3 regions of the Streptomyces sp. NPDC041814 genome follow, and region 2 is predicted to be linked to each of the others. Evidence: riboswitches for the same ligand, from Rfam matches in the RefSeq annotation. Region 2 holds a riboswitch; each other region holds the start of a gene.

Region 1 (7,484 bases), on a different contig from region 2:
TGCTCCTCACCTCCGTCGCCCTCGCCTACGCCGCCTGGATCGTCGGCGTCGCCCTCGTGCGGGGCGTCGACACCCCCGGCTACGTCACCCTGATCGTCGTGGTCACCGCGCTCGCCGGCGTCCAAATGGTGCTCGCCGGGGTCGTCGGCGAATACGTCGGGCGCATCTACTACGAGGTCAAACGCCGCCCGCACTTCCTGGTCAAGGCGACCAACACCCGGACCGGCGCAGCCCCCGCCGAGCCGGAACCCCGGGAGTTCGTACGCCGATGACGGTCACCGCGCAAATGGCACGCTTCGCCGTCGTGGGCGCCGTGAACACCGGCACGTACTACGGGCTCTACCTGCTTCTGCTGCACGGGCTGCCGTACATCGCCGCCCACGTGCTCGCCTTCGTGCTCAGCATGACCGGGTCGTTCTTCCTGAACTCGTACTTCACCTACCGCACCCGGCCCACCTGGCGGAAGTTCCTGCTCTTCCCGCTCACCAACGCGGCGAACTTCGTCATCACCACCGGGGGCGTCTACCTCCTGGTCGGCCTGGCCGGATTCAGCGACCGCTACGCCCCACTGGTGGCCGCCGCGGCCGCCATCCCCATCACGTTCGTGGTCTCGCGCACGATCATGCTGCGGCCGGACGCCCCGCCCCGGAAGCGGCCGGAACCGGTGCGCTGAGACGGCGGTCGGGAAGCCGGGGCGGGTAGGTCACAATGTCCCCTGCGCGCGCACGGACCACCCGTCCGCCGCTCGAATCGCACGAGTCACCTAGGGGTGTTGTGAACGGAAGAAGAAGCCGGGCTCTGCTGAAGGCCGTGACGCCGATGCTGGAGCCCGGGGAGCAGGTCGTGGCGATGTCCCTGGTGAACCTGAGCGAGATATCGGTCAAGCGGAACCTGGCGATGGGCGTCGCCGCGGCGGTACTGAGCGGCGGGACGATGATCGCGGCGGCCTCCCCCCAGCCGATCTACCTCGCGGCCAGCCACGAGCGGCTCTTCCTCTTCGTCGCCAACCCCGCCTTCGCCAAGCCGGACCGGCACCTGGCCACGTTCCCGCTCCAGGGCCTCAAGCGCTCCGGGATCAAGAACCGGGTGCTGAAGAAGTCCTTCGACCTGGTCGACGAGTCCACGGGCAGCGCGCTGCGCATCTTCTTCCCCGCTCTGGTCAGGAACAACAGCCTGGACGTCGTGGCCGGACTCGTCCCCGAAGCGGGAGTCACCGCCTGAGCCCCGGCGGCCCGCATCCCCAACTCCTCCCGAATCGTTGGTCGAATCAGTGGCCCGGACCGGTTCCACTCCCTAACATCGATCATCGCAAGGCTTTGTGCACCGCCGCACAATCTCCTCGGGAGGCTCCTTTGCACCGCCGCCGTCGCACCGCGCTCACCGTCTCCGCCGCGCTGCTCGCCGCTGCGCCGCTCCTCTCCGCCTGCGGCAGCCAGGCCCACCCCGGCGCCGCGGCCGTGGTGGGCGGTGACCGGATCACGGTGTCCACCGTGCAGGCGCAGGTGGCCGACGTACGCGAGGCGCAGGGCTCGTCCCCGCAGTCCGCCCAGCTCACCGACCAGTCCGGCCAGCTGGCCCGCGCCAAGCTGCACGGGCTGATCCTCGACCGCGTCCTCGACCGGGCCGCGGCGGACGCGGGCGTCACGGTGAGCCGCGCGGAGATCCAGCAGATGCGCCAGTCTGCCGTCGCCCAGTACAGCGGCGAGAAGGGCCTCCAGCAGGCCGTCCTCCAGGAGCGCTGGCTCGCCCCGGGCCAGATCGACGCCTTCCTGCGCGAGCAGATCCAGATCACGAAGCTCGGCCAGGCCCTGGGCGCCGACCCCTCCACGCCCGAGGGCACCAAGGCCATCGGCGACGCGCTGACCAAGGCGTCCAAGGCGCTGAACGTCGACGTCAACCCCCGCTACGGCACCTGGGACAACCAGCAGATCCAGCTCGCCGACTACAAGGCCCCGTGGATCTCCCAGGTCACCAAGCCCGCCCAGGCGGCCGCCGAGGCCGGGGCCTGAGCCCTCTGCGACGGCCGGGGTAGATTCGGTGCTGTGAACGCTGAAGACCCCGGCCGCATCGTCCTGCTCACCGCCAGCCACCGGGTCGCACCCGGACTGCTGTCCTGGCCCGCCTGGCAGACGCTGCACGGCGCCGACGAGGTGCGCTGCGGCGAACCGGAGCAGCCGCAGCTGCCGTATCTGCGCGAGGCCGGTGTCAGCGTCACCCCGGGCGTCCCGGACGCCCAGGAGCTCGTGGACGCCTGCGCGGGCGGCCGGACCGTGGTCGTCCTCACCGGCGGCGCGGGCCAGCAGCCGCTCACCGACGGCCTGGCCCGGCTGGCCGGCTCCGGACGGGTGCGGATGCCCGACCTGGAGCTGCTGCCCGGCTCGTACGACCTGCCGGGCGCCCGGCTCCTCGACCTCGTCCAGGTCATGGACCGCATCCGCGTCGAGTGCCCGTGGACCTCGCAGAAGACCCACGAGGGCCTCGCCAAGTACGCCATCGAGGAGGCGTACGAGCTGGTCGAGGCGATCGAGGACGGCGACCGCGACGAACTGCGCGAGGAACTGGGGGACGTACTGCTCCAGGTGGTCTTCCACGCGCGCATCGCGGAGGAAGGCATCCCGGGAAGCGGCGAGGAGCCGTTCTCCGTGGACGACGTCGCCGGCACGCTCATCGAGAAGCTGATCCACCGCCACCCGCACGTCTTCGGCGACGAGACCGCCGAGACCCCGGAGGACGTCCACGCGCACTGGCTGCGCACCAAGGCGATCGAGAAGCAGCGTGCGTCGGTCACCGACGGGGTACCGGTCGGCCAGCCCGGCCTGGCGCTCGCCGCCAAGCTCGCGAGCCGGGTCCGTACCGCCGGACTCGACGTGCCGCTCCCCGAGGGCGACGGCATCGGCTACCGCCTCCTCGCCCTCGCCGTACAGGCCCAGGAGGAGGGCGTCGACCCGGAGGCCGCGCTGCGCGCCGCGGGACGCGCGTACCGGGACGCGATCCGGACGGCGGAGAGCACCGGATAACGTCGGGGAAGTGAACGACAGCCACGCCGACCGCCCCGCCGAAGCCGCCTCCGTACCCGCCGGCTGCCCCGCCCACACCTCTTCCGCCGCCGTACCGCCCGCGCCCGAGCTCTTCACCTGGGAGTTCGCGACCGACCCGTACCCCGCGTACGCCTGGCTGCGCGAGCACAGCCCCGTGCACCGCACCACGCTGCCCAGCGGGGTCGAGGCATGGCTGGTCACCCGGTACGCGGACGCCCGGCAGGCCCTCGCCGACTCCCGGCTGTCCAAGAACCCGGCGCACCACGCAGAGCCCGCGCACGCCAAGGGGAAGACCGGTATCCCCGGGGAGCGCAAGGCCGAGCTGATGACGCACCTGCTCAACATCGACCCGCCCGACCACACCCGGCTGCGCCGCCTGGTCTCCAAGGCGTTCACGCCCCGGCGCATCGCGCAGTTCGCGCCCCGGGTGCAGGAGCTGACGGACCGGCTCATCGACGGGTTCGTGGAGAAGGGGGAGGCCGACCTGATCCACGAGTTCGCCTTCCCGCTCCCCATCTACGCGATCTGCGACCTGCTCGGCGTGCCCCGCGAGGACCAGGACGACTTCCGGGACTGGGCGGGCATGATGATCCGGCACGGCGGCGGGCCGCGCGGCGGGGTCGCCCGGTCCGTGAAGAAGATGCGGGCGTATCTGCTCGAACTCATTCACCGCAAGCGCGAGGACCTGGGCGACGACCTCATCTCCGGGCTGATCCGGGCGAGCGACCACGGCGAGCACCTGACCGAGAACGAGGCCGCGGCGATGGCCTTCATCCTGCTCTTCGCCGGCTTCGAGACGACCGTGAACCTGATCGGGAACGGCGTCCACACCCTGCTGAACCACCCCGCCGAGCGCGAGCGGCTGCACCATGCGCTGGCGGCGGGTGACGGCGAACTGCTGGCCACCGGCATCGAGGAACTGCTGCGCTACGACGGCCCGGTGGAGCTCGCCACCTGGCGGTTCGCCACCGAGCCGCTGACCATCGGAGGGCAGCGCGTCGCCGAGGGCGATCCGGTGCTCGTGGTGCTCGCGGCGGCCGACCGGGACCCCGAGCGGTTCGCCGGGCCGGACACCCTGGACCTGTCTCGGAGTGACAATCAGCACCTCGGCTACGGCCACGGCATTCATTACTGTCTGGGAGCGCCGCTCGCCCGGCTGGAGGGACAGGCCGCGCTCGCCACCCTGCTGACACGCCTTCCGGACCTGCGACTCGCGGGAGAATCGGGCGATTTGCGGTGGCGTGGCGGGCTCATCATGCGCGGACTGCGCACCCTGCCGGTGCACTTCACGCCGGGAGCGCGCACCGAGGAAAGTGACACTCCGTCAACTCTGTGACTTTCACGTGATCTCTGCTGCATCGACTTGTGACTCACGTTCGAGTTTCGCTAGGTTCACCGTTCGACTCTCCAGTCGCTTGTCAGTCACACGGAAGGCATCTCCCATGGGCTCCGCGAACGGCAGACACCGCCGCCCTCGTCAGGCACCCGCGATCGTGGTCGCCGCAGGCGTCACCGGCTCGGCCATCGCCATCCCGCTGCTCGGCGCGGCAAGCGCACACGCCGCGGACGCGACGACCTGGGACCGGGTGGCCGACTGCGAGAGCGGCGGGATGTGGAGCGCCGACCTCGGCAACGGCTCCTACGGCGGCCTCCAGTTCACGCCGGAGCTGTGGAAGGCGTACGGCGGTGAGGCCTACGCCGAGCGCGCCGACCTCGCCAGCCGCTCGCAGCAGATCGCGGTGGCCGAGCGGGTCCTGGCCGCCAAGGGCCCGAAGGCGTGGCCGAGCTGTGCGGTGATCTCCGGGCTCACCAAGGCCGCGGGCGCGGCGGACGTGGACCCGGGCGACGAGGACGCGGGCGAGCCCGCGCGGGGCGCCGACTCGGGCCTCGACGCCGGTCTCGGCACCGACCCGGTGGACGACGCCTCCTCGGACGCGTCGGCCACCCCCTCGGACGAGGCGTCCGGCGCGGCCACCACGGGCAAGGCCGCCGGCAAGAGCTCCGGCAAGCATGCGGGCAGGAGCGCCGAGGCCGACGCCTCCCCGTCCGCCGACCCCTCGGGCACTCCGTCCGACACCCCGTCCGCCTCGGCCGACCCCTCTTCCGCGCCCTCGGCCGACCCCTCCGCGGACCCCTCCGCCCGTGCGACGGACGACGCGGGGGCGAAGGGTGGCAAGCACCGGGGCGCCCCGGCCGCCGACGACGCCGCCCGGGCGGCCGACGGGCGCGATGCCGGCCGGCACGCTTCGCGGGGTGACGGCGACGCGCGCGACAGCGCCACGCGGCCGGCCGACGGCACGTACACCGTGCGGCCGGGCGACAACCTCTGGGCGATCGCCGACGCGCAGGACCTGCCCGGCGGCTGGCCCGAGCTGTACGAGGCGAACAAGGGCGAGGTGGGCTCCGACCCGGACCTCATCCTGCCCGGCCAGAACCTCGATCTGGGCCTGGGTGACACGGCCCCGGAGCGGGCCGCAGCGAGCGCCGGATGAGCCGTTAGAGCCCTTTGTGCTTTGGGTGGTTTAAGAGGCCCATGTCCCACTTTTGACCGAGTGAGACATGGGTCTCTTTGCGTGAACTGACGCCCCTTGTCCGGGAGGTCCCGCCGCATCCCTTCCGACCTGCACAAATGAGGGTTCATCGGATGCTCTTACGGGATGATTATCCGGTATGTCCTTCTTTGAATATGGCCGGTGGGTGTGATTACGGTCGGAACCGCTCGCACCGCGGGCCCCGTCGACCGTCACGCCGAATCCTGCCGTCGGTCGGGGGGAACAGACGCGAAAGCGCCGTAGGCAGGAGCGGGGGACCCAGGTAGGCGCTGGGCCCGGTCGTCGGGAGACGAACCGGGGCCGGCTAGGGGTGAAGTCGCGCCAGGAGCGCGGCCGGGCAACTCACTTGGCCCGAACCCGACAGCTCACCTCGCAGGCGTCGGTGAGGAGAAGACTCGATGCTGTTCAACCGCAAGGGCAACAAGCACCGCCGCCCCTCCAAGGCCGTCCGTGTCGCGACGCTCGCCGGTGTCGCCGGTGCCGCCGTTGCCGTGCCGCTGATGGGTGCGACCAACGCCTCCGCCGCCTCCGTCGCCACGTGGGACGCCGTCGCCCAGTGCGAGTCCGGCGGCAACTGGTCGATCAACACCGGCAACGGCTACTACGGCGGCCTGCAGTTCTCCCAGTCCAGCTGGGCCGCCGCCGGCGGTACGCAGTACGCGCCCCGCGCCGACCTGGCCACCAAGGCCCAGCAGATCGCCACCGCCGAGAAGCTCCTCGACATGCAGGGCCCGGGCGCCTGGTCCTGCGCCGGTGCCGGAAACCTGACCAACGACGGTGTCGACCCGGGTGTCGACACCGGCTCCGGTGCCGCGAAGCAGGAGGCCGCCCCCAAGCAGGAGGCCGCCCCGAAGAAGGCCGAGCGCACCGAGGCCCCGGCCACCAACCGCTCCGACCGCTCGGACGCCCCGAAGAAGACGGTCACCACCCCCACCGGCAAGAAGGTCGCCAAGGGTGACGGCGAGTACAAGGTCGTCGCCGGTGACACGCTGAGCGGGATCGCCGCGGACCACCACGTCAAGGGTGGCTGGGAGCAGCTGTTCAAGCTGAACAAGGACATCGTCCAGGACGCCGACCTGATCTACCCGGGCCAGCAGCTCCACCTGACGAAGTAACCGCGGCCCCTCCTCGCTGACCGCTCAGGCCGCCCCGGCCCGGCACGCACTCTCCCCCCGTGTGTGCCGGGCCGGGGCACGCCGCATTGGGGCCGGCGGGCGGCCCGTGATCGTTCAACTGTTGTAGTTACTGGTCAGTAGTTATCCGGTCTTTCGGCCCGGTATGCCCGCCCTTGGGTCCTTTTTCGTCCCAGGGGACGGGCGGTCGGCCGACGCCGACGGCCGGGCCGGTTAGGCTCTTGTCGCAAGGCCAAAGTGACCCTGCACAACCAGCGTCATATCCCAGAAGGAGATGCCTCGTGCCGTCCATCGACGTCGTCGTAGCCCGGGAAATCCTCGACTCCCGGGGCAACCCCACGGTCGAGGTCGAGGTCGGCCTCGACGACGGCAGCACCGGTCGTGCTGCTGTTCCGTCCGGCGCCTCCACCGGCGCGTTCGAGGCCATTGAGCTTCGTGACGGCGACCCCAACCGCTACCAGGGCAAGGGCGTCGAGAAGGCCGTCCTCGCCGTGATCGAGCAGATCGGCCCGGAGCTCGTCGGCTACGACGCCACCGAGCAGCGCCTCATCGACCAGGCGATGTTCGACCTGGACGCCACGGAGAACAAGGGCTCGCTCGGCGCCAACGCCATCCTCGGCGTCTCCCTCGCCGTCGCCCACGCCGCCTCCGAGGCCAGCGACCTCCCGCTGTTCCGCTACCTCGGCGGCCCGAACGCGCACCTGCTGCCCGTTCCGATGATGAACATCCTGAACGGCGGCTCGCACGCCGACTCCAACGTG
Region 2 (7,484 bases):
CGCGCTCCCGGCGCGGGCACTGTCCACGGTCGTCCCCGGGCGGTACTTGCCGGTGAGGAAGCCCGAGGCCAGCGCGTAGTACGGGACGGCCGCGAGCCCGGCGTCGGCCGCGGTGTCCTGGAGCTCGCCCTCGTAGGTGTCCCGGGAGACGAGGTTGTAGTGCGGCTGGAGCGCCACATAGCGGGCCAGGCCCTCGCGTTCGGAGAATTCGAGGGAGGCGCGCAGCCGCGCGGCGCTGATGTTGGAGGCGGCGATCTCGCGGACCTTGCCCTCCTTCACCAGCTCGTCGAGGGCGGTGATGATCTCCTCGACCGGGACGGTCTCGTCATCGAAGTGCGTGTAGTACAGGTCGATGTGGTCCGTGCCCAGCCGGCGCAGCGACTCCTCGGCGGCCGCCTTGATCGTCGGCGCCGAGAGGCCCTTGTAGCCGGGAAGCGCACCGACCTTGGTGGCCACCACGACGTCGGACCGGTTGCCGCGCGACGCGAGCCACTTGCCGATGACCGTCTCCGACTCGCCGCCCTCGTTGCCGGGAACCCAGTGCGAGTAGGCGTCCGCGGTGTCGACGAAGTTGCCGCCGGCCGCCGCGTACGCGTCGAGGACGGCGAAGGACTCGTCCTCGTCCGCGGTCCAGCCGAAGACGTTTCCACCGAGGCAGAGCGGGAAGACCTGGAGGCCCGACGGGCCGAGTTCGCGCAGTGTAGTCATAGGAGGAACAACGGCTTCCGGCCCGGCCGCTATTCCGTGCTGCATACACCGGGTGGGCGGCGGCCACGCAGACCGGCAGCCCTGACGTCGGGGGGTGTGCGTCAGGGCTGCCGGGGTTCGGAAGGCCGCGGACCGGGAACGGCGAAGGCCGCCCCGCAACCGCGGAAAGTACTGCGCGGACTCAGACCGTCAGACCGCGGGCGCGCAGCCAGGCCATCGGGTCGATGCCGGTGCCGTCCGGGGTGTGGACCTCCAGGTGGAGGTGCGGGCCGGTCACGTTGCCGGTGGCGCCGACGCGGCCGATGGTGTCGCCGGTGGTGACCTTCTGGCCGACCGTGACGCCGATCGAGGACTGGTGGCAGAACCACAGCTCGGTGCCGTCCTCCAGCTCCAGCACCGTGCGGTAGCCGTAGGCGCCGGACCAGCCGGCCGACTTGATGGTGCCGGTGTGGATGGCCTTGATCGGGGTTCCGGTCGGGGCCGCGAAGTCGAGGCCCGTGTGGTAGCCGGAGGACCACATCGAGCCGGCCTCGCCGAACGTCGAGGTGATCGTGTACGAGGAGGTGGGGATGGCGTAGCTGGCGGCGAGCTTGGCCAGGCGCAGGGCCTCGGCCTTCTTCTTCGCCTCCTCCTCCGCCTTCTTCTTCTCGGCGGCGGCCTTGGCCTCGGCCTCGTCCTGCTGCTTCTTCGCGTCGGCGGCCGCCTTCTCGGCGGCTGCCTTCTCCTCGGCCGCCTTCGCCTCGGCGTCGGCGGCGCCCTGCTGCTGCTCGGCCTGCTGGAGGATGCGGGCACGCAGCGCCTCGCCGGCGTCCGTGGTGCCCTGCTCGGCCTCGGCCGTGGTGATACCGGCGGTGGTCAGCGGAGCGGCGGCCGTAGCGGCGGCGGGGGTTTCGGCCTCGCTGTTGTCGGAGAACAACGCGCCCACGCCGGGAAGGGACTTGGCGTCGGGGAGATTGTCCGCGATGGAATCGGGAAGAGAGATGGAGACCGGCGGTTTGCTCTGCGCGGTGGCCATGCCGCCCGCGCCGACGGCCGCGATGACACCGACGCCGAGGACGGTGGAGCTACGGGCCAGACCATTGCGCTGCTTGGCGACGCGGTGCTTGCCGCGGACGGGACGGACGGACTCCTCGGTGGGGTTCCATTCCTCCCAGGTCCGCTCGGAGTCGGCGTCGTCGGCCCGGAAGCCGGGACCGGCGCCGGTGGCGAAGCCGTTGCCCCGATCGGTCGCGTAGTCGCTCCCCTGTTCCGGGATGTACGCGGTGCCGGGGCCGGACACGTAGTCGGCGCCGTACTCGGGCACGAACCGGGAGGGTGATTCGGGGGCAGGCTTGTTGGACGCCACGCGGGCGCACTCCTTTCCTTCCTTCTCGCCTACCGGGTTAGCTGACGGGTTCGGAGCAGGAAGGTCTCCTACGGGTCCCTCCGCCTCTTGTGAAGACGAAGACGCCCGATTCACCCCATGTAGGTGGTTCCCCGGTTCCCTTGCGGGATTCGGCGCACGCGCGCGGCGCCGTCCTGACGACGGCTGGGACAACCGCGCTGCGTTATCGAACGTTAATAGACAGACGGGTCCGATTCCAAGCTGTTCCCACTGATCGTTCACGTGCGCGGCCGGGACTTACGGGACACAACCGGGGGGAATCGGGCGAGTTGATCGGCGTTCAGCCACTACGTGTTTTCTGACGTTGCGTCAAATGTTATGCAGAGCGGCGCCCCTCAGTCACGCAGCGTGTCACCCTTCTTGACGATCTTCACCGTCCTCCTCCGGTCGGGCTGCCCCTCCGCCGGCCGCGCCACCGCGAGCAGCGCCATGTCGTCGGTCGACTCGCCCCCCGTGTGCAGCCGTACATCGTCGGTCAGCGCGGACAGCAGCTCCTCGGGGCCCGGGAAGAGCCGCCCGCGCAGCCGCTCCACCGGGTCGTAGAAGACGCCACCGACGTCACGGGCCTCCGACAGGCCGTCCGTGTAGAACAGCAGCGTCCCGCCGGACGGCAGCTCCCACTCGTCCGAGCGGTCCGGCCGCACCCCCAGGTCCATGCCGAGCGGCAACGCGGGCTCCGAGGGCGTCAGCGCCTCCACCACGCCGTCCCCGTACAGCAGCAACGGGTCCGGATGGCCGCGGTTCACCAGTCGTACGCGCGCCGATCCCGGCGGGACCTCCGCGAACACGGCGGTCACGAACCCCTCGAACGCGTCCAGATTGCTCCGCCGCACCGACTCACGTGCCAGCGCGTGCTCCAGCCGCCCCGCCACGCCCTCCAGCGACTCCTCCTGCTCCGCCGCCTCCCGGAACGCCCCGATCACCACCGCCACCGCGCCGACCGCCTCCAGCCCCTTCCCGCGCACGTCGCCCAGCACGAGCCGTACGCCGTACGGGGTGTCAGCGGCCGCGAAGAGGTCGCCCCCGACGAACTCGTCCGCCTGCGCCGCCTCGTACCGCGCGGCCACCTGGAGTCCGCCGAGCCGGTCGGGCGGTTCGGGGACCACGGCCCGCATGGCCGTCTCGGCGATGATCCGGGCGGACGCCAGCTGCTCGCTCCCCCGCCGCACGACCTGGTTGATCAAGCACGCCTGGAAGGCGACCGTGAGCACGGTGACGATCTCGATGAACGAGACCACCTCGATCAGATCGCCGGTGTAGAGCCGGATTCCGGCGACGGCCAGCACCGCGAGGATCCCGATCCGGATCGTGGTGCCCAGGCCGAAGAAGGGCGCGGCGATCAACGGGGCGGCCGCGAATATCGGGACGGCGGTGAAGGAGGGCGGCGTGAGGAGGTCGAACACCACCCCGATGACGATCATCGCCAAAGGCAGCACCCGGACGAAGCGACGGGTCCCCGCGCCGCCGCGCCCTCGCCACCGTCGCGCCCACTTCCCCACCTGCGGTCTCCTGCCCGGTGCGGCCGCGGCCGGTACCGCGCGCCTCCCCCAGCCTCGCGCCCGCCCGGCCACCAGGCGAATCCTCGGCCTCCGATGGGGCGAAACACGGGCACCGACAACGCATCAGGCCCGGCACGCTGCTAGCGTGCCGGGCCTGATCCTTCAGTAGCGGGGACAGGATTTGAACCTGCGACCTCTGGGTTATGAGCCCAGCGAGCTACCGAGCTGCTCCACCCCGCGTCGTTGAACCCAACTCTACGGCATGTTCGGCCCTCTCCTGACCACCCGCCCCGCGCGCACCGGCGACCCGGACCGCGGCCACCTCTGGCGGAACGTCAACGTGCTGGAATCGAGAAGGTATTGCGAGGAACATGTGTTCTGTCGCAAGGTATCTGCTGCACCCCCCGGCTCGGTGGGCTGCCCGTGTGAGCAGGCCCCCGACCGCGCATGCCCGCGCGCGGAGAGCCGCTCCCGGTCTCTGCTCGCAGCCTGTCTGGAGGGCTTTCGACCATGGCCGCACCGCTCGCCCCGGATCACACCCCCGCTCCCTCGGCCGCCCCCTCGTCACCCGTACGCGCCGCCGCCACGGGCGGACTCATCGGCGGCGTGATGGGCGCGGTGATGAGCGCGGTGGTGAACTACCTGGCGATCGGCCTCCCGGGCAGCGCGGCGGCCAACGCGGCCAACCACGCGATATCGGGCCTGATCAGCGGGTTCCTCGCCGGTTTCATCGGCATCATGGTCCACAGCAGGAAGACGGCCGCGGCCGACCGCACTCCGGCCGGCGCCTCCGAGCCGGAGAAGTAGCCTCCGCACCTCACGGCGCACCCTCCCGGCCGCCGCTCCAACGGGCGCACGGACCCATATGGCGATATGACTGATTTCAGACTCAGCCATTTCGACGGCTCCGGGAGTGGACGATGGACGACTATCCCCTGCTCAACCTGTTCTGGACGATGCTCTGGTTCTTCCTCTGGATCATGTGGCTGTTCCTCCTCTTCCGAGTCATCATGGACATCTTCCGCAGCGATGACCTCGGCGGCTGGGCCAAGGCCGGCTGGCTGATCCTGGCGCTGGTGCTGCCCTATCTGGGCGTGCTGATCTACGTGATCGCCCGCGGCAAGTCCATGGGCAAGCGCGACGTCCAGGAGGCGAAGCAGCGCGACGCCGCCTTCAAGGCGTACATCCGGGACGCGGCCGGCTCGGAGGGCGGCGGCAGCCACAGGGGCGGCGGTCACGTCGAGGACCTGTCGAAGCTCGCCGACCTCAAGGACAAGGGCGCGATCACCGAGGAGGAGTACCAGCGGGCGAAGTCGAAGCTCCTGGTCTGACGTCCGCCCCGGCGGCCCGGCGGGTGCCCCCGGCACCCCGCCGGGTGACGCGCCGGGCCGCCCGAATGCGTGGCCCCTCCCCCTGCAACTCCCCTACTCTGCCGGGAAGTTGACTGGAGAGATCTATCCCGGACATCCGGGAAAGGGGGGACCGCTCCATGTACAGCGTCATCATCGTGCCGCCCTCGTGCGGCAGCGTCGCCGACCAGCTCAGGATCGGCTCGGGGGAGCGCATCGCCTTCGGCCGGGCCTGCGACGGACCCGGCGACCTCCTCATCGACCACGCGGGCGTCCCGCGCAACGCGGGTGAGATCACGGCCCACCGGACGTTCTGGCTGCTGAGCAACCTCAGCGAGGACCAGACCTACGTCGTGGAGAACCCGGAGGGTGCCGGCGAACACATCAAGGTCCCGCCGGGCCGAGTGGAAGCACCCGTTCCGTTCGAGCTGTCGCGGGTGGCCCTGCCCGCCGCCAGCGATCTGCTCAGCTTCGACGTCTGGGCGCCCCGGCACGCCTTCCGCAGCGTGCGCCGCCAGGGCCTCGACGGCGTCGGTACGCTGCCGGCGTTCACCCTGGACCGCACCAAACGGTACTTCGCCGTCCTGGTCGCCCTGTGCGAACGCCGGCTGCGCGGTGAGCCGAACGCCCCGCTGCCCGCCGTCGAGGAGATCGTGGAACGGCTGCGCCCCGGCTGGCCCAGGGCCAGCCGCTCGGCGGTGTACTGGAACATCGACTACCTGGCCCTCAAGCTGCGGCTTCGGCCCGACGCGCACACCGCCGGGCCGGGCCGCCGCACCCACGGCAAGAAGGAGTCCCTGGCCTCCCTCGCCCTGCGCTTCGACCTGGTGCGCGAGGACGACCTCGTGGTGCTCGGATCCGCTCGCGCCGAGGCCGCGCGGTGACCGCGCGGCCGTACGCGGTGCCCGTGCCCAAGGGCTACCGGGTCGGGCCGTGGGAGGTACGCGAGCCGATCGCGTCGGGTGCGTTCGCCACGGTGTACGAAGCGACGCGCGACCGGGACGCGAAGGGCGGGCAGGGCGCACGGAGCGGGGGGAAGGCCGGGGACGCGCACGACGAGCTGCCGCACCGGGCCGCGCTGAAGTTCCTGCCCACCGGCACCCGCACCCCGCGCCAGCTGGAGCACCTGCGCGACCTCGCCGAGCGCGAGGTGCAGCTGCTGCGGCGACTGCGCTCACCCCGGCTGATCCGGATGTACGACACCCTGATCGTCGACGACCCGGACCACCCCGAGCTGGACGGCGCCACCGTCCTCGTCCTGGAACGCGCCGAGGGCTCCCTGGACGCCCTGCTCGCCCGTACCGCCGCCCCCCGCTCCGGGCCCGCCCTGCTGGCCCAGGTCTGCGAGGGGCTGCACCAGCTGCACCACGCGGGCTGGGTGCACGGCGACCTGAAACCCGCCAACGTACTGCTCATGGCGGACGGCTCCGCCCGGCTCGCCGACTTCAACATGGCGGCCGAGATGCAGGGCACCCACGCCTACACCCCGGCCTTCGCCACCCCCGACTACACCCCGCCGGAACTGTTGTGGCCCGTCGTCGACGAGCGCGGCACCCGCATCCGCCCCTCCGCCGACGTCTGGGCCTTCGGCGTCCTCGCCCACGTCGTCCTGACCGGCGAGTTCCCGCTTCCCGGCGCCTCCGCCGAGGCCCGCGCCGACGCCGCGACCCGGTACGCGCGCGGCACCGAGGGGCTGCGCCTCTCGCCCGCCCTCCCCGACGCGTGGCGCGAGATCCTGCACGACTGCCTCGCACCGGACCACCGCGCCCGCGCCACCGGCACCGAGGACCTGCTCCGCCGGGTCGAGGCCGCCGCCGGCACCGCTCGCTCGGCCCGGCTGCCGAGGCTGCGCCCCCGGCGGTGGACCCGGCCCGCCCTCGTCACGGGCCTCGCGGCGGTGGTCGCGGGAACGGCGGCGCTGCTCCTGGCCTCCCCCTGGGACCCGCGAGCGGCCGCCACCGCTCCCCCGACCTGCGAACGGCCGGTGCTGTACGAGGACGCCTCGCACCGCACCGGCTACACGGCGGGCCACAGCGGCACCTGGGACTTCACCATCCAGCGCGGCGACGGCGGCAGCCAGGTCCGCGAACTGCAATGCCTCCTGCGGTACCTGCACGGCGTCACGGAGGTCGGGGAGGCGGACGGCGACTTCGGCCCCATGACCCACCAGGCCGTCCTCACTTTCCAGAAGCGGGCGGGCATGGACGCCGACGGCATGGTCGGCCCCGCGACCTGGCGCGCGCTGCGCAAGGGCCCGGACGCCTCCTGAACCCGACCCTGCAACTTTTCAGGTACCCGCGCCCCGCCGCCGCCCGCACGATGGACCCACAGACGCCCGCAGAACCGGACGAACGGGGAACAGACCGATGAACCTCCGCATGACACGCACCCGCCTCGGCTCCACCGTCGTGGCCACGCTCGCCGCCACCGCCCTGGCGGTGACCGCCTCGCCCGCCTCCGCATCGGCGGCCAGTGGCTACGTCAACGGCGGCGACGCCTACTCCGACGACTTCGGCGACGAGGGCGAGCTGTCCAGCTCCTCCT
Region 3 (7,484 bases), on a different contig from region 2:
AATTCGAGGGCGACGGCGGCGAGCTCCTGGAGGTTCTCGATGCGGGTCTCGTCCTGCGGGTCGGTGGAGGCCTGGAGCTCGGCGAGATAGCCCGTACGCTCCAGGACCGCTTCCAGCACCACGGCGGGGCCAGCACCGGACTCCACGACGGTGCGCAGCTCCTCCATCAGCGTGTTGAACCGCTTCACGGCGTTGGCGGAGCGGGCGGCCATGCCGTACGCCTCGTCCACGCGGCGCAGCGCCTGCGGGAAGGTGATCCTCTCGCGCAGCGAGAGCGCGTCGATCATGGCCTCGGCGCGCTCGCCGATGCCGCGCTTGGGCACGTTGAGGATGCGGCGGAGCGGGACGGTGTCCTCGGGGTTGGCGAGGACCCGCAGGTAGGCCAGGACGTCCCGGACCTCCTTGCGCTCGTAGAAGCGCACGCCGCCGACGACCTTGTAGGGCAGGCCGACGCGGATGAAGATCTCCTCGAAGACACGGGACTGCGCGTTCGTCCGGTAGAAGACGGCCACGTCGCCGGCCTTCGCGTCCCCCGCGTCGGTGAGGCGGTCGATCTCCTCGGCGACGAACTGCGCCTCGTCGTGCTCGGTGTCCGCGACGTAGCCCGTGATGCGGGCGCCGGTGCCGGCGTTGGTCCAGAGGTTCTTGGGACGGCGGCTCTCGTTGCGCTCGATGACCGCGTTGGCGGCGGACAGGATCGTCTGGGTGGAGCGGTAGTTCTGCTCCAGCAGGATCGTCGTCGCGTCCGGGTAGTCCTCCTCGAACTGGAGGATGTTGCGGATGGTCGCGCCCCGGAAGGCGTAGATCGACTGGTCCGCGTCACCCACGACGCACAGCTCGGCGGGGGCGTTCTCCGGACCGGCCGGGCCGACCAGCTCGCGTACCAGCGTGTACTGGGCGTGGTTGGTGTCCTGGTACTCGTCGACGAGGACGTGCCGGAAGCGGCGGCGGTAGTGCTCGGCGACGTCCGGGAACGCCTGGAGCAGGTGGACCGTCGTCATGATGATGTCGTCGAAGTCCAGCGCGTTGGCCTCGCGCAGCCGGGCCTGGTACATCGCGTACGCCTGGGCCAGGGTCTTCTCGAAGCCGTCGGCCGCCTGCCCGGCGAAGGTCTCCTCGTCGATGAGCTCGTTCTTGAGGTTGGAGACCTTGGCGGTGAAGGACTTCGGCGGGTAGCGCTTCGGGTCCAGCTCCAGGTCGCGGCAGACCAGGGCCATGAGCCGCTTGGAGTCGGCCGCGTCGTAGATCGAGAACGAGGACGTGAAGCCGAGCTTCTTGGACTCGCGGCGCAGGATGCGGACGCAGGCGCTGTGGAAGGTCATGACCCACATCGCGTGGGCCCGGGGCCCGACCAGCTGCTCGACGCGCTCCTTCATCTCGCCGGCGGCCTTGTTGGTGAAGGTGATCGCCAGGATCTGGCCCGGGTGGACGCCCCGCTCGGCCAGCAGGTGGGCGATGCGGTGGGTGAGCACCCGGGTCTTGCCGGAGCCGGCGCCCGCGACGATGAGCAGGGGTGACCCGGCGTGCACGACGGCGGCGCGCTGCTCGGTGTTCAGCCCGTCGAGCAGCGCCTCGGGGTCGATGACGGGGCGGTGCGCACCGTCGCGGTAGTACGCGTCCCGGGGCGGCGGGGGCCCGTCGAACACGCCCGCGAAAAGGTCCTCCGGCACCGCTTCGGGTGCGGAGTCCTCGGGGGGCGGCGGGGGCGCGTCCTCCTCCTGCTGGAGGCCGGCCAGGAAACTGTCGTCAAAGAGGCTGCTCATCGCTGTCCGAGTCTAAAGCTCTCCACTGACAGAGAGCCCCGCTCCCAAAAGGTCACGGAAATGTATCGGGCATATCGCACACCAACCTTCACAGCGGCCCCATGCGTTGGCTAGCGTGCACGTTCGGACGGCCCGTACCCCCAGAGGCGACCTACGCCGAGCGGGCCGCCGCGCCGAATCCGGGCCCGCCCGGAACCGGGGACCCACACGCAGCACCGGGGTGAATCGGTCCTTCCCCCACGGGACCGTAGGGCAGCCTTCCGTTCCGCCCGAACCCGACAGCTAACCCGGTAGGCGGTCCACGGAAGGAGATGCCGGCCTTGGCGTCGCATCGCAAACCGCGCACCCGGGTGCGCTCCACCGTCCCCGCTGTCGGGCTGACCTCGGCCGCGCTGGCCTCGGTGACCCTGCTGTCCTCGCAGAGCGCGATGGCCGCGCCCACGCCGAAGCCGAGCATCAAGGAAGTCCAGAAGAGGGTGGACGACCTCTACCGGCAGGCCGGCAGCGCGACCCAGAAGTACAACCAGGCCAAGGAGGCCACGGACAAGCAGAAGTCCAAGGTCGACACGCTCCTGGACAACGTGGCCAAGCGCACCGAGAAGCTGAACGACGCCCGCAGGACCCTGGGCAACTACGCCGCCGCCCAGTACCGCAACGGCGGCCTCGCGCCGACCGCGACCTTCTTCCTGGCCGACGACCCGCAGTCGTTCTTCGACCAGACGCACCTCATGGACCGGATGGCCGAGCGCCAGCAGCAGGCGGTCACGGAGTTCCGTACGCAGCAGGCGAAGGCGTCCGAGCAGCGGGCCGCGGCCGTCGAGAGCCTGGAGACGCTGACCGAGTCGCAGGCCGCGCTGCGCACCAGCAAGCAGAACGTCCAGACGAAGCTGACCGAGGCCCGGACGCTGCTGTCGAAGCTGACCGCCGAGGAGAAGGCGCGGCTGGCGGAGCTGGAGCGCAAGAAGGAGGCGGAGGCCGAGCGCAAGGCCGCGGAGCTGGCGAAGAAGCAGGCCGCCGCCCGTAAGGAGGCCGAGCGGAAGGCCGAGGAGTCGGGCGGCAGCGGTACGGAGACGGGTTCGGGTTCGGGTTCGGGCACGGGCACGGGTACGGACTCCGGGAGCAGCGCCTCCACGAAGGCGGAGAAGGTTCTCGCGTTCGCCCGCGCCCAGATCGGCAAGCCGTACGTCTGGGGGGCGACCGGCCCCGCCTCGTACGACTGCTCGGGGCTGACGCAGGCGGCCTGGAAGGCGGCGGGCGTGGACATCCCGCGCACCACCTGGGACCAGGTGAACGTCGGGACGCGGATCGCCACGGCCGATCTGCAACCCGGTGACCTGGTGTTCTTCTACGACGACATCAGCCACGTCGGGATCTACAAGGGCGACGGGATGATGATCCACGCGCCGAAGCCCGGGGCGAATGTGCGCGAGGAGTCGATCTACTACATGCCGATCTACGGGAGTGTGCGCCCGGCCTGACCGGGGAGCAGGGCCGGCCCGCGCGGGGCCGGCCCGGCATGGCCGCTCAGGTCCAGAGCGTCGCGATGAAGATGTTCGCCAGGGTCAGCGCGCCGACCGCCGCGAAGGCCCCCTTCTCGACCTTCTCCTCGTCCCGCTTGACGTAGACGAGCCCCAGGATCACGACCAGGAACAGCAGCTTGATGCCGATCTTGACGTTGTTCACGGGGTGGTCGTCGGCCTGGTCCAGGCCGACCAGGGCGATGCCGGTCACGAGCATGGTCAGCGCGCCGTGCAGCATGCCGGGGACGAACCGGGCGGTGCCGGCCTTCATCGCCTTCATCTGGCCGAGGAAGCCGCCGAGCAGGGCGGCGATGCCGATGATGTGCAGGGCGACGACGAAATCGATGAGTACGCGCATGGTTCCGCACCCTAGAGCCCTCTCCCCGGACCGCTCCGGGCAGGGTGGGGCCTACGGACCGCTTGAATGATGAATGCACTTTTTGCCTGATTCTGTGACCCTTTTCCCGGTCACCCATGCGCCACGAGCGGTCATCCGGTGACAATGCCACGCCAAGAGCAGGCAATAGCGGTCATAACGACACCTTCCCGTGACCTCGGATTAGCGTCCCTTCCCGGTGGCCGTGGACCAGAACCGTCCTCGCCGGCCACCGGAGAATCCCGCCGGTAGACCCCGCCGGGCCGTCGCACGGAAGGACGCCCGCCCCCGTGGCAGCGCATCGCAAACCCAGGCAGCGCCTCACCACCGCCTCCGCGGCCCGCACCGCGGCGACCCTCGCCGTCGCCGGAGCCGCGACGGCCGCCGTGCTGCCGGGAGCCGCGCACGCGGACCCCGCGCCCACCGCCCGGCAGGTCAAGGCCCAGGTGGACCGGCTGTACCGGGAGGCGGAGGTCGCCACCGAGAAGTACAACGGCGCGAAGTCCGAGGCGACCGCCGCCGCGAAATCGGTCGACGCCCTGCGCGACGAGGCCGCCCGCAGGACCGCCCGCCTCAACACCGCCCGCGACGTGCTCGGCGCGTACGCCGCCGCGCAGTACCGCTCCGCCGGGATCGACCCCTCAGTGCAGCTGGCGCTCTCCTCCGACCCGGACCAGTACCTGCGTCGGGCCACCTACGCGGAGCGGGCCGGGGAGCGCCGGGCCGCCGAGGTGCGCTCGGTGCGCCGCCAGGTCGCGGAGATCGCCCAGGTGCGCGCCGAGGCGGCCGGGAAGCTCACCGAGCTGGCCTCCCGGCAGGCCGCCCTGAAGGAGCACCGGGCGACCGTCCGCGCCAAGCTGGCCGAGGCCCGTCGCCTCCTCGCCCGCCTCACCCCGGCCGAGCGCGCCTCCTACAACGCCTCCGAGGACGGGCGCGGGGCCGGTCACGCCGACCGCGGCGCCCCGCGCGCCGCCGTCGCCGCGCCCGACTCGCGCGCCGCCCAGGCGGTCGCCTTCGCATACGGCGCCCTGGGCAAGCCGTACGTGTGGGGCGCGACCGGGCCCAACTCCTTCGACTGTTCCGGGCTCACCCAGGCCGCCTGGCGCGCCGCCGGGGTGTCACTGCCCCGGACCACGTACACCCAGATCAACGCCGGGCAGCGGGTGCCGCGGTCCCAACTGGCCCCCGGGGACCTGGTGTTCTTCTACTCGGGCGTCAGCCACGTCGGCCTGTACATCGGGAACGGCCGGATGATCCACGCGCCGCGCCCCGGCGCCCCGGTCCGGATCGCGCCCATCGACGAAATGCCCTTCGCGGGGGCGACCCGGGTGGCATAGGCTCCGGGCCCTCGAACTCAACGGCCCGAAGGACACCCGAACATGCCCATGGACGCCGACGTCCAGACCCACGCCCGCACGCTCACCCTGCGCTCCCCGGACCACGTCCGCGTCGGGCCGTTCGTGATCCGCTACAACCCGGGCTGGTCGCTGAAGTACGCCAACTACGCGATCCCGGACCAGGGGGCCGAGCCGACGCCCGGCGAACTCGACGCGCTCATAGCGGCGTTCCGCGAGCGGGACCGGATGCCCCGGCTGGAGTTCCTGCCCGGCTGGGCGCCCGCCGTCGAACCGGCGCTGCTCGCAGCCGGGTTCACCGTCGAGAACCGGGCCCCGATCATGGCCTGCGCCCCCGGTGACCTGGTGGACCCGAAGCCGGTCGCGGACCTTGCCGTGGCGGAGCCCGCCACCGACGCGGAGTTCGCCGCCGCCGCGCTCGTCCAGCACCTGGGCTACGGCGGGGAGGGCGAGCCCGAGGAGGGCACGGCGGAGTGGCTGCGCAACGCGGCGGCGGGCGGCGGAGTCGCCGCACTCGCGACGGTGGACGGCACCCCGGCGGGCGCGGGCGGCTGCTCGGTCCCGGTGGACGGGCTCAGCGAGTTGGCGGGCCTGGCGGTCGGCGCGGACTTCCGCCGCCGGGGCATCGGCGCCGCGCTCTCCGCCCACCTGACCCGCACCGCGTTCGAGCGGGGCTGCCGGGTGGTGTGGCTGGAGCCGGGCGACGCCGATGTGGAGCGGATCTACGCGTCCATCGGCTACCGCAGGATCGGCGAGAAGCTGAACATCTCGCTCGACCCGGCCTGATCCGAAGGAAAGGCCCTGATCCGCCGGACACGCCCTAGACCAGCCGTCGCGCCGTCGCCCAGCGGGTGAGTTCGTGGCGGTTGGAGAGCTGGAGCTTGCGCAGCACCGCCGAGACGTGGGACTCGACCGTCTTCACCGAGATGAACAGCTGCTTGGCGATCTCCTTGTACGCGTAGCCCCGGGCGATCAGGCGCAGCACCTCGCGCTCGCGCTGAGTCAGCCGGTCCAGGTCCTCGTCGACCGGGGGCGCGTCCGTCGAGGCGAAGGCGTCGAGCACGAAGCCGGCCAGGCGGGGCGAGAAGACCGCGTCGCCGTCCTGGACCCGGAAGACCGAGTCGACCAGGTCGGTGCCGGTGATCGTCTTGGTGACGTAGCCCCGGGCGCCGCCCCGGATGACGCCGATGACGTCCTCGGCGGCGTCGGACACGGAGAGCGCGAGGAAACGCACCGGGTTCTCGGCGGCGCCCATCAGGGGCGCGCAGCGGCGGAGCACCTCGACGCCGCCGCCGCCGGGGAGGTGGACGTCGAGGAGGACGACCTCGGGGCGGGTGGCGGTGATGACGGTGACCGCCTGGTCGACGTCGGCCGCCTCGCCGACGACCTCGACGCCGGTCTCCTCGGTGCGGCCGATCTCGGCCTGTACGCCGGTGCGGAACATCCGGTGGTCGTCGACGAGCACGACTCGTACCCGGCGCTCCGGGTTCTCCCGGCCCCCGGTCGCCTCACTGGTCCCGTTCATCGCTCGTCCTCTCCATCTCAAGCTCGACCTCGGTGCCCCCGCCGGGCACCGAACGCAGCCGGGCCGTGCCGCCGTTGCGCTGCATCCGGCCGATGATCGATTCTCGTACGCCCATTCTGTCCCCCGGTACGGAGTCCAGGTCGAATCCCGGGCCCCGGTCGCGCACGGAGACGAAGACCGTGCGGCCCTCGACCTCCGCGTAGACCTGGACGGCCCCGCCCTCGCCACCGTACTTGGCGGCGTTGACCATCGCCTCGCGTGCGGCCTGCATCTGCGCGGCCAGCTTCTCGTCCAGCGGGCAGTCGCCGACGACGACGACCTCCAGCGGGACGCCGTGCTTGTCCTCGACCTCGGCGGCGGCCCGCTTGACGGCCTCGGCCAGCGTCTCGGGCTCGTCGTCCTCGTCCTTGCCGGTGCCCTCGGGGTTGTACAGCCAGTTGCGCAGCTCGCGTTCCTGGGAGCGGGCGAGCCGGCGGACCTCTCCGGCGTCGTCGGCGTTCCGCTGGATCAGGGTGAGGGTGTGCAGGACGGAGTCGTGGACGTGGGCGGCGACCTCGGCGCGCTCCTGGGCCCGGATGCGCATGAGGCGTTCCTCGGAGAGGTCCTGCGTCATGCGGACGAGGTAGGGGCCGGCGAGGAGGGCGATGCCGGTGAGCACGGCGATGGCGGCGGTGATGACGTTGCCGAGCTGGGCGGCGGAGCCGCGTACGACCATGAAGACGGCGAGGCCGAGGCCGACGAGGGCGACTCCGGCCAGGGCGCGGGCCAGTTGCAGCACGCGGCGGCGGCGGCCGACCTCCATCCAGCGGGCGCGGCGGGCGTTGTCGGCCTGCCGCCAGACCAGGACGGACCCGGCGCCGATGAGGAGGCTGGGCCAGATGTAGCGGTCGGCCTTGCTGCCCATGTCGACGTTGCCGACGAAGACGACGGCGCCGACGAGCAGCG

The links. Region 2 has a riboswitch for cyclic di-AMP ahead of ACZ6C6_RS25835 (M23 family metallopeptidase). Riboswitches for the same ligand answer to the same signal wherever they lie in the genome.
Region 1: another riboswitch for cyclic di-AMP. It lies ahead of ACZ6C6_RS20945 (transglycosylase family protein); the one in region 2 lies ahead of ACZ6C6_RS25835 (M23 family metallopeptidase).
Region 3: another riboswitch for cyclic di-AMP. It lies ahead of ACZ6C6_RS17870 (C40 family peptidase); the one in region 2 lies ahead of ACZ6C6_RS25835 (M23 family metallopeptidase).

Annotation. Positions count from the first base shown of each region.
Region 1 is NZ_JBVJAM010000008.1:94,216-101,699, reverse strand. Features, by position in the region: gene ACZ6C6_RS20980 (glycosyltransferase family 2 protein) at 1-272, shown strand, start outside; gene ACZ6C6_RS20975 (GtrA family protein) at 269-673, shown strand; gene ACZ6C6_RS20970 (hypothetical protein) at 820-1,221, shown strand; gene ACZ6C6_RS20965 (SurA N-terminal domain-containing protein) at 1,353-2,009, shown strand; gene ACZ6C6_RS20960 (nucleoside triphosphate pyrophosphohydrolase) at 2,043-3,017, shown strand; gene ACZ6C6_RS20955 (cytochrome P450 family protein) at 3,028-4,374, shown strand; gene ACZ6C6_RS20950 (transglycosylase family protein) at 4,481-5,530, shown strand; cyclic di-AMP (ydaO/yuaA leader) riboswitch at 5,816-5,984, shown strand; gene ACZ6C6_RS20945 (transglycosylase family protein) at 5,989-6,705, shown strand; gene eno (phosphopyruvate hydratase) at 7,005-7,484, shown strand, end outside.
Region 2 is NZ_JBVJAM010000011.1:21,964-29,447, forward strand. Features, by position in the region: gene ACZ6C6_RS25830 (aldo/keto reductase) at 1-708, opposite strand, end outside; gene ACZ6C6_RS25835 (M23 family metallopeptidase) at 890-2,053, opposite strand; cyclic di-AMP (ydaO/yuaA leader) riboswitch at 2,065-2,218, opposite strand; gene ACZ6C6_RS25840 (PP2C family protein-serine/threonine phosphatase) at 2,428-3,591, opposite strand; tRNA gene ACZ6C6_RS25845 (tRNA-Met) at 3,758-3,831, opposite strand; gene ACZ6C6_RS25850 (hypothetical protein) at 4,102-4,398, shown strand; gene ACZ6C6_RS25855 (SHOCT domain-containing protein) at 4,512-4,922, shown strand; gene ACZ6C6_RS25860 (FHA domain-containing protein) at 5,081-5,824, shown strand; gene ACZ6C6_RS25865 (protein kinase domain-containing protein) at 5,821-7,209, shown strand; gene ACZ6C6_RS25870 (peptidoglycan-binding domain-containing protein) at 7,319-7,484, shown strand, end outside.
Region 3 is NZ_JBVJAM010000006.1:244,399-251,882, reverse strand. Features, by position in the region: gene pcrA (DNA helicase PcrA) at 1-1,763, opposite strand, end outside; cyclic di-AMP (ydaO/yuaA leader) riboswitch at 1,925-2,076, shown strand; gene ACZ6C6_RS17870 (C40 family peptidase) at 2,075-3,241, shown strand; gene ACZ6C6_RS17865 (hypothetical protein) at 3,288-3,641, opposite strand; gene ACZ6C6_RS17860 (C40 family peptidase) at 3,950-4,996, shown strand; gene ACZ6C6_RS17855 (GNAT family N-acetyltransferase) at 5,039-5,800, shown strand; gene ACZ6C6_RS17850 (LuxR C-terminal-related transcriptional regulator) at 5,835-6,539, opposite strand; gene ACZ6C6_RS17845 (PspC domain-containing protein) at 6,523-7,484, opposite strand, start outside.